DNA from 4 places in the Streptomyces venezuelae genome. Region 2 is predicted to be linked to each of the others. Evidence: riboswitches for the same ligand, from Rfam matches in the RefSeq annotation. Region 2 holds a riboswitch; each other region holds the start of a gene.
What was found. Region 2 has a riboswitch for cyclic di-AMP ahead of DEJ47_RS23085 (C40 family peptidase). Riboswitches for the same ligand answer to the same signal wherever they lie in the genome.

Region 1: another riboswitch for cyclic di-AMP. It lies ahead of DEJ47_RS28900 (M23 family metallopeptidase); the one in region 2 lies ahead of DEJ47_RS23085 (C40 family peptidase).
Region 3: another riboswitch for cyclic di-AMP. It lies ahead of DEJ47_RS18055 (M23 family metallopeptidase); the one in region 2 lies ahead of DEJ47_RS23085 (C40 family peptidase).
Region 4: another riboswitch for cyclic di-AMP. It lies ahead of DEJ47_RS15495 (transglycosylase family protein); the one in region 2 lies ahead of DEJ47_RS23085 (C40 family peptidase).

The regions. Positions count from the first base shown of each region.
Region 1 covers NZ_CP029193.1:6,271,095-6,273,288, forward strand. The annotation lists gene DEJ47_RS28895 (M16 family metallopeptidase) at 1-809, shown strand, start outside; cyclic di-AMP (ydaO/yuaA leader) riboswitch at 1,004-1,166, shown strand; gene DEJ47_RS28900 (M23 family metallopeptidase) at 1,179-1,982, shown strand.
Region 2 covers NZ_CP029193.1:4,953,650-4,955,843, reverse strand. The annotation lists gene pcrA (DNA helicase PcrA) at 1-896, opposite strand, end outside; cyclic di-AMP (ydaO/yuaA leader) riboswitch at 1,184-1,340, shown strand; gene DEJ47_RS23085 (C40 family peptidase) at 1,347-2,194, shown strand, end outside.
Region 3 covers NZ_CP029193.1:3,916,080-3,918,273, forward strand. The annotation lists gene DEJ47_RS18055 (M23 family metallopeptidase) at 1-921, opposite strand, end outside; cyclic di-AMP (ydaO/yuaA leader) riboswitch at 933-1,096, opposite strand; gene DEJ47_RS18060 (PP2C family protein-serine/threonine phosphatase) at 1,318-2,194, opposite strand, start outside.
Region 4 covers NZ_CP029193.1:3,351,842-3,354,035, reverse strand. The annotation lists gene DEJ47_RS15500 (transglycosylase family protein) at 1-505, shown strand, start outside; cyclic di-AMP (ydaO/yuaA leader) riboswitch at 700-850, shown strand; gene DEJ47_RS15495 (transglycosylase family protein) at 855-1,568, shown strand; gene eno (phosphopyruvate hydratase) at 1,885-2,194, shown strand, end outside.

The DNA of each region.
Region 1 (2,194 bases), 1.3 Mb from region 2:
CGGCGGCGGTGCGCGCCTTCTACGAGAAGTTCGTCCGCCCCGCCACGGCCACGCTCGTCGTCGTCGGCGACCTCGAGGGCACCGACCTGGACGCCGTCCTCGCGGACACCGTGGGCGCCTGGACCGGCTCCGCAGGAGAGCCGCGCCCGGTGCCGCCGGTGACCGCCGACGACCGCGGCCGCATCGTCATCGTGGACCGCCCCGGAGCGGTCCAGACGCAGCTGCTGATCGGCCGGGTCGGCGCCGACCGGCACGACCGCGTCTGGCCGGCCCAGGTCCTCGGCACGTACTGCCTGGGCGGCACCCTCACCTCGCGCCTGGACCGGGTCCTGCGCGAGGAGAAGGGATACACCTACGGTGTACGGGCGTTCAGCCAGGTCCTGCGCTCCGCCCCGGACGGGACGGGCGCCGCGATGCTCGCCATCAGCGGCTCCGTGGACACCCCGAACACGGGCCCGGCGCTGGACGACCTCTGGAAGGTGCTGCGCACCCTCGCCGCCGAGGGGCTCACCGACGCCGAGCGCGACGTGGCCGTGCAGAACCTGGTGGGCGTGGCCCCTCTCAAGTACGAGATGGCGGCCTCCGTCGCGGCGACGCTCGCCGACCAGGTCGAGCAGAACCTGCCGGACGACTTCCAGGCGCAGCTGTACCGGCAGCTGGCCGCCACGGGCACCGTGGAGGCCACCGCGGCGGTCGTGAACGCCTTCCCGGTCGACCGTCTGGTGACGGTCCTCGTCGGGGACGCCGCGCAGATCGAGGAGCCCGTCAGGGCGCTCGGGATCGGTGAAGTCAGCGTGGTCACCGGCTGAGCGGCGGACAGCTGACAGGACCCCGGTGGACCGTTTCGGCCGCCGGGGTCCTCATATGTCCGGATTCATATGCTGGTTGCCTGTCTGCCGTGTGGCGTGCGCTACAAAAGTCGCGTTCTGTTTGTCGATTGAAAGGCGATCCGCTTAGCGTCGACCCGGCTGTCCGTCGCGCAGTACGCCGCATCCGCGGCACCGGGCAGTCATCGCCGAGTCCCCGTACGGCGCGAGCCAGGGGAGCCGGGGACCCACATGTCCCCTGGGGTGAATCGGGAACCTTGCCGCGAGGCGAGGGACTCGTAGGAGACCTTCCTGCTCCGAACCCGTCAGCTAACCCGGTAGGCGAGAGGGAAGGAAAGGAACACCCGCCACATGGCGTTCACCCGTGCCACCGGGAAGCACCGTCGTCCGAGCCGCATGACGCGGACCACCGCGAACGTCGCGGGTGTCGCGGCGCTCACCACCACCGGTGTCATCGGAGGCCTCGCCGGCCCCGCGCTCGCCGCCGCCGACGAAGCGGCCGTGGAGCACACCGGTCTCACCCAGGCGATATCCGTCGGCGACTCGCTCGCCGAGAGCATCGACGCGCAGGCCGCCGCTCAGCGCCAGGCCGCCGACGACGCCGCGGCCGCCAAGAAGGCGGAAGAGGCGGCCAAGAAGAAGGCCGCCGAGGAGAAGCGCAAGGCCGAGGCCGAGGCCAAGGCGAAGGCCAAGAAGGAGCGCGAGGCGAAGGAGCGCGCCGCCCGCGAGGCCGAGCGCAAGCGCCTGAACACCTACGTCTCCCCGATCTCCGGCTCGTACGTCTCCACCGGCTACCAGACCGGCGGCGCCATGTGGTCCTCCGGCAGCCACACCGGGGTCGACTTCCACGCCGCCTCCGGCACCTCGGTCCACGCGGTCGGCTCCGGCACCGTCGTCGAGGCCGGCTGGGGCGGTGCCTACGGCAACAACGTGGTCATCAAGATGAACGACGGCACGTACACCCAGTACGGCCACATGTCGTCCCTCAGCGTCACCGTCGGCCAGACGGTCACCCCGGGCCAGCAGATCGGCCTCTCCGGCTCCACGGGCAACTCCAGCGGCCCGCACCTCCACTTCGAGGCCCGCACCGGCGCGGACTACGGCTCGGACATCGACCCGGTCTCGTACCTGCGCTCGCACGGCGTCAACGTCTGACCGACGCGGCCCACGCAGAACCGCACCGAAAGCCCCGGCTCCCCGTGAGCCGGGGCTTTCGCCGTTCACGGCCGCCATGTGCAGGGCCACCGCGGTCTTGGCCAAAAGATATCCATGAATTCAGGGCCGCCGTCGGAAATTCCGGTGCCTGCAATAGAGTCACGGAACGAGCGTCGGTCGACCGCGTTGCGCGGGGATCAAAAGCGGAGGTC
Region 2 (2,194 bases):
AGCTCGCGCACCAGCGCGTACTGCGCGTGGTTCGTGTCCTGGTACTCATCGACCATCACGTGCCGGAAACGGCGCCTGTAGTGCTCGGCGACGTCCGGGAAGGCACGCAGCAGGTGGACCGTCGTCATGATCAGGTCGTCAAAGTCCAGCGCGTTCGCCTCGCGGAGGCGCGACTGGTACATGGCATAGGCCTGGGCGAGGGTCTTCTCGAAGCCATCAGCGGCCTGACCTGCGAAGTCCTCTTCGTCGATCAGCTCGTTCTTCAGGTTCGAGATCTTGGCGCTGAACGACTTCGGCGGGAACTTCTTCGGGTCGAGGTCCAGATCACGGCAGACCAGGGCCATGAGGCGCTTGGAGTCGGCGGCGTCGTAGATCGAGAAGGAGGACGTGAAGCCCAGCTTCTTGTACTCACGGCGGAGGATGCGGACACAGGCGCTGTGGAAGGTCGACACCCACATGGCGTTCGCCCGGGGACCCACGAGCTGCTCGACGCGCTCCTTCATCTCGCCCGCGGCCTTGTTCGTGAAGGTGATCGCGAGGATCTGGCCGGGGTGCACGCCGCGCTCGGCCAGCAGGTACGCGATGCGGTGGGTCAGCACGCGGGTCTTGCCGGATCCGGCACCGGCGACGATGAGCAGCGGGGAGCCCGCGTGCACGACGGCCGCGCGCTGGTTCTCGTTCAGCCCGTCGAGGAGCGTCGCCGGGTCGATGACCGGGCGGGCGGCGCCGTCGCGGTAGTGCGTGTCCCGGGTCATGGGCGCGTCGAACTTCCCGTCGAACAGGTCGTCCGGAATGGGCTCCGGAGCGCTGTCCTCGGGCGGCGGCGGGGGCGCTTCGTCCGCGGCCCGGGAGGGCTGCAGGTCCGCCAGGAAGCTGTCATCAAAGAGGCTGCTCATCGCCTCCCGAGTCTAGGCGGCCCCACTGACAACCCGCTGCGGGTTCCGGACAGACCGGTCCACGTCACACGACGCGCCGGTCCACGCCACAGGACACGCCGGGCCGGGTCACGCCCTGCCCGCGGACGATCACACTCCGACAAGACCGCCCGCGCGCCGCACACGCCCGCGAGAGATAACGAAAATGTATCGGGCATATCGAACATCAACCTTCACAGGCACCACACGAGTTGGCTAGCGTGCCCGGCGGGCCACTCGTCCCCCCACCGGCGAACCCCGCCGGGAACGGGCGGCCTCCGCCGAGTCCGACGTGTTCGGAGCCGGGGACCCACCGAGAACTTGGGGTGAATCGGTCCCGTACTTCGTACGGGACCGTAGGGCAGCCTTCCGAACCATCCGCCCGAACCCGACAGCTAACCCGGTAGGCGGTCTACGGAAGGAGTCGCCTCCTTGGCGTCGCACCGCAAGCCGCGGGACCGGGCAGCCGGCATTCGTACGGCCCCCGCCATCGGCATCACGACGGCAGCCCTCACCTCCGTCGCCCTCCTGTCGCAGAGCGCACAGGCCGCGCCCTCGGCGCCCACCAGGCCCAGCCTCGAAGAGGTGCAGAAGAAGGTCGACGAGCTCTACCAGCAGGCGGGGGTCGCCACCCAGAAGTACAACTCGGCCAAGGAGCGCACCGAGAAGCAGCGCAAGAAGGTCGACCGGCTCCTCGACGACGTGGCGCGGCGCACGGACAAGCTGAACGACGCACGCCAGGAGCTGGGCTCGTTCGCCGCCGCGCAGTACCGCACCGGCGCCGTCTCCGAGACGGCCACGATGATGCTCGCGAACGACCCGCAGGGTTACTTCGACCAGAACCACCTGGCGGACCGGCTCACCACGCGCCAGAAGAAGGCGGTCGACGCCTACCAGGCGGAGCAGGCGTCGGCGACGAAGCAGCGCACGAAGGCCGCGAAGAGCCTGGAGACGCTGACCGACTCCCGGGACGAGCTCAGGACGAGCAAGAAGACCGTCCAGAAGAAGCTGGGGGACGCGCGCGAGCTCCTCTCGAAGCTGACCGCCGAGGAGAAGGCGCGGCTCGCGGAGATCGAGCGGAAGAAGAAGCAGGAGGCCAAGCGCAAGGCGGAGAAGCTGGCGCGCGAGCAGGCCGCCGAGGCGGAGCGCAAGCGCAAGGCGGAGGAGGCGGCCCAGCGGGAGAAGGAGCGGGAGGGAGGCCAGGGCACCGGTTCGGACTCCGGCACCGGCTCAGGTTCCGGTTCCGATTCCGGTTCGGGCTCCGGAAGCTCGGACGGCGG
Region 3 (2,194 bases), 1.0 Mb from region 2:
GCCCGCGCTGACGTTGAGCGAGGACTGGTGGCAGTACCAGACCTCCGTGCCGTCCTCGAGTTCGAGCACGGTGCGGTAGCCGTACGCGCCCGCCCAGCCGGCCTCCTTCACGGTGCCGGTGTGCACGGCCTTCAGAGGGGTGCCCGTGGGCGCCGCGAAGTCCAGGCCGGTGTGGTGGCCCGAGGACCACATGGAGCCGGCGTCGCCGAAGTGCGAGGTGAGGGTGTACGAGGAGGTGGGGATGACGTAGCTCTTGGCGAGCTTGGCCAGGCGCGCGGCCTCGGCCTTCGCCTTCCGGGCCTCCTCCTCCTTCTTCTTCTTTGCGGCGGCCTTGGCGTCCGCCCGCTTCTCGGCGGCCCGCTGCTGCGCGGCCGCTTCCTCCGCGGCCTTCTTGACGGCGGCGTCCTCGGCCGCCGTCCGCACGGCGGTGTCCGCCTGGTTCTGCTGGTTCTCGGCCTGCTGCATGATGCGGGCGCGCAGGGCCTCACCGGCGTGGGTGGTGCCCTGCTCGGCGTCGGCGGTGCTGACACCGGCGGCGGTGAGGGGGGCCGCGGCGGCGACGGCGGTGTCCGCGGCGGCGTCGTCGGACATCAGCGAGCCGACACCCGGCAGGGACTCGGCCTCGGGCAGCGAGTCGGTGACCGCGCCCAGGTCGGGCATCGATATGGAGACCGGCGGCTTGCCGTCCTGCGCGGTGGCGATGCCACCGGCGCCCACGGCGGCGATGACGCCCACGCCGAGCACGGTGGAGCTGCGGGCGAGCCCGCCGCCGCCCTTCTTGTGCACACGGTGCCTGCCGCGGACGGGACGGACGGACTCCTCGGTGGGGTTCCACTCTTCGAAGGAGCCCTCGTCGTACGAACCGAAGTCGTCGTCATTCGGAACGTAGACGGCTTGGGGGGCAGGCCGGTTGGACGCCACTGGGGCGCACTCCTTTCCTTCCTTCTCGCCTACCGGGTTAGCTGACGGGTTCGGAGCAGGAAGGTCTCCTACGAACACCTGGCACGGGTGCACGAATGCACGGATGCGCAGGGGCTCGATTCACCCCATGTTGGTGGTTCCCCGGCTCCCTTGCGGGATTAGGCGCGTGCGCACGGAGCCGCCTCTAGTGACGGCTGGGACGACCGCGCTGCGTTATCGAACGTTAATAGACAGCGGGTCGGTATTCCAAGCCGTTCCGGTTGATCGTTAACGCTCACCGGCTGTACGTACCGGGACACGGAGGGGCGGAACGGGGCGAGTTGACCCGACATCCTTAAACACCGGAACTCCACATTCCCTTGACAGAGCGTCAGTTGTTATGCGGAGGGATGCACTTCAGTCACCGGCCGTCACGTCGGATCCGCCGTCCGCTTCGGCCGCTTCCCCGGCGGTGGGGCGCCGCACCGCGAGCAGCGCCATGTCGTCCGTCATGCCGCCCCCGGTGTGCCGCCGCACCTCCCCCGCCAGGGCGGCGAGGAGTGCGTGCGGGCCGCCGCGCCCCGGGAAGATCCGCCCGCCGAGCCGGGTCGCGGGATCGTAGAACTCCCCCGCCGCGTTGCGCGCCTCCGACAGGCCGTCCGTGTAGAAGAGCAGCAGCGCGCCGGGCGGCAGTTCCGTCTCGTCCACGCGGTCCGGCCACGCCCCGAGGTCGCCCATGCCGAGCGGCAGCGCGGGTTCGCTCGCCGACAGGACGCAGAGCCGCCCGTCGCCGCACAGCAGCAGCGGCGGCGGGTGCCCGCGATTGACGAGCCGTACGACGCCCTCGCCGTGCCGGATCTCGGCGAGGACCGCGGTGGTGAACCCTTCGAACGCGTCGAGCCCGTCGCGCCGCGTGCCCTCGCGCGCGAGCGCCCGCTCCAGGCGCTGCGCGACCGCCTCCAGGGTGGCCTCCTGCTCGGCGGCCTCCCGGAAGGCGCCGATGACGACGGCGACGGCGGCGACCGCGCCCATGCCCTTGCCGCGCACGTCGCCGACGATGAGCCGTACGCCGTGCGGGGTGTCCTGCACCGCGTACAGATCGCCCCCGATGAACGCGTCCGCCTGCGCCGCCTCGTACCGCGCCGCGAAGTCGAGCCCGCCGATCCGCGGATCCGGTTCGGGCAGCACGGCGCGCTGGGTCGCCTCGGAGATGGAGCGGGCGATGGCGAGCCGGTCGTTGCTGCGGCGCACGACGCGGTTGATGACGATCGCGAGCGCGGCGACGGTCACCACG
Region 4 (2,194 bases), 1.6 Mb from region 2:
CGCCTCCGACCCGGACAAGCCCTCCGGCGACGCGAGCGACACGCCCGGCTCCGGCAAGGACTCCCGAGAGAAGAATCACGACGAGTCCGGCGAAAAGGGCGGCAAGGGCGACGCTGACGCCGATACGGGCGACTCCGGCAAGTCGGGCGACAGTGACGCCACTTCGCCCACCCCGGAGAACGCGACCGATCCCGCCGACGACGCGGACGGCTCCAACGGCACCCCCGGCGACTCCGCGTCCGGCCGCCACCGCGGCGACCGCGCGGACGAGAGCGACCGCGCGGACGGCGGGTCGGGCCGGCACGCCTCGCGCGGCGAGAAGCGCTCCGCAAAGGTCCCCGACGGGACGTACACGGTGCGCTCCGGGGACAACCTCTCGGTCATCGCGGACGACCTCGGCGTCGACGGCGGATGGCACGAGCTCTACACCGAGAACAAGAAGACCGTCGGCAAGGACCCGGACCTCATTCTCCCCGGTCAGAGCCTCGATCTGGGTGAAAAGTAACGGAAGTTGACGAAGAGTCGGGTGGGGGCTTCGCGTCGTATGTCTGGTTTGGCGCGAGTGAGAGATGGGTCTCAGAAGCCCTGATCGTCTTTGAAATTCCGGCGAGCGCGTGATTACCGTCGTCACCGCTCGCCACTGGTGGGCCCCGCCGGTCGGTACGCCGAATCCTGCCAACGGCCGGACGGGAACAGTCGTCGCTTTGAGCGCCGTAGGCAGGAGCGGGGGACCCAAGGTAAGCGCCGCGTCACGCGGCTAGGGGTGAAGCCGCACTCGGGAGAGTGCGGCCGGGCAACCACATCGGCCCGAACCCGACAGCTCACCTCGCAGGCGTCGGTGAGGGGATCTACGCATGCTGTTTTCCAGCAAGGGCAAGCACCGTCGTCCGTCCAAGGCCACCCGTGTCGTCACGCTCGCCGGTGTCACCGGCGCCGCCGTGGCCGCCCCGCTGATGGCCGCCGGCACCGCCTCGGCCGCCACCACCTCCGAGTGGGACGCCGTCGCCCAGTGCGAGTCCGGCGGCAACTGGTCCATCAACACCGGCAACGGCTACTACGGCGGCGTGCAGTTCTCCGCCTCCACGTGGGCCGCGTACGGCGGTACGAAGTACGCGCCGACCGCCGACAAGGCCTCCAAGGCCCAGCAGATCGAGATCGCCGAGAAGGTCCTCGCCGGCCAGGGCAAGGGTGCCTGGCCGAGCTGTGGCGTCGGCCTCTCCGGCGCGTCGCCCAACAGCGGCGGCTCGCAGCAGCAGGCTCCGCAGCAGCAGACCAAGCCGCAGCCGCAGCAGACGCAGCAGCAGGCCGCCCCGCAGCAGCAGGCCGCGCCGAAGCCGCAGCCCAAGCCCGCGCCGCAGACCGAGTCCAAGAAGACCGTCGAGACCCCGACCGGCAAGACGGTCAAGAAGGGCGACGGCGAGTACAAGGTCAAGACGGGCGACACCCTGTCCAAGATCGCCGAGGCCGAGCACGTCAAGGGTGGCTGGCACAAGGTCTACAAGCTCAACGGCGACATCATCGACAACGCCGACATGATCTACCCGGGCCAGCAGCTCCACCTGAGCTGACCCGAACGGTCGCGGCCGTGCCTCGGCGGACGCACGGCCGTACCCCCCGTCCCCACGGGCTCCCCGCCCCGGTGCGCGTATCCCCCGTACGCACCGGGGCGGGGCCATGTCCGCACCCGTTCCCCCGCCGCTTCCGCCCCTTCTTGTTCGCTACTAGCGAGTAGAGAACGTGGTCTTTCGCCCTGTTTCCGCGCCGTACGGCCTTTGTGTCGTCCCAGGGGACGGGCGGTCGGCTGGCCGAAGGCCCGGAGCCGGTTAGGCTCAGGAGACGCAGGGCCGAAGCGGCTCGCGTAAACGCGTCACATCCCAGAAGGAGATGCTCGTGCCGTCCATCGACGTCGTCGTAGCCCGGGAAATCCTGGACTCCCGAGGCAACCCCACGGTCGAGGTCGAGGTCGGCCTCGACGACGGCAGCACCGGTCGTGCCGCCGTTCCGTCCGGTGCCTCCACCGGTGCCTTCGAGGCCATCGAACTCCGTGACGGTGACCCCAACCGTTACATGGGCAAGGGTGTCGAGAAGGCCGTCCTCGCCGTCATCGAGCAGATCGGCCCGGAGCTCGTCGGCTACGACGCCACCGAGCAGCGCCTGATCGACCAGGCCATGTTCGACCTGGACGCCACCGACA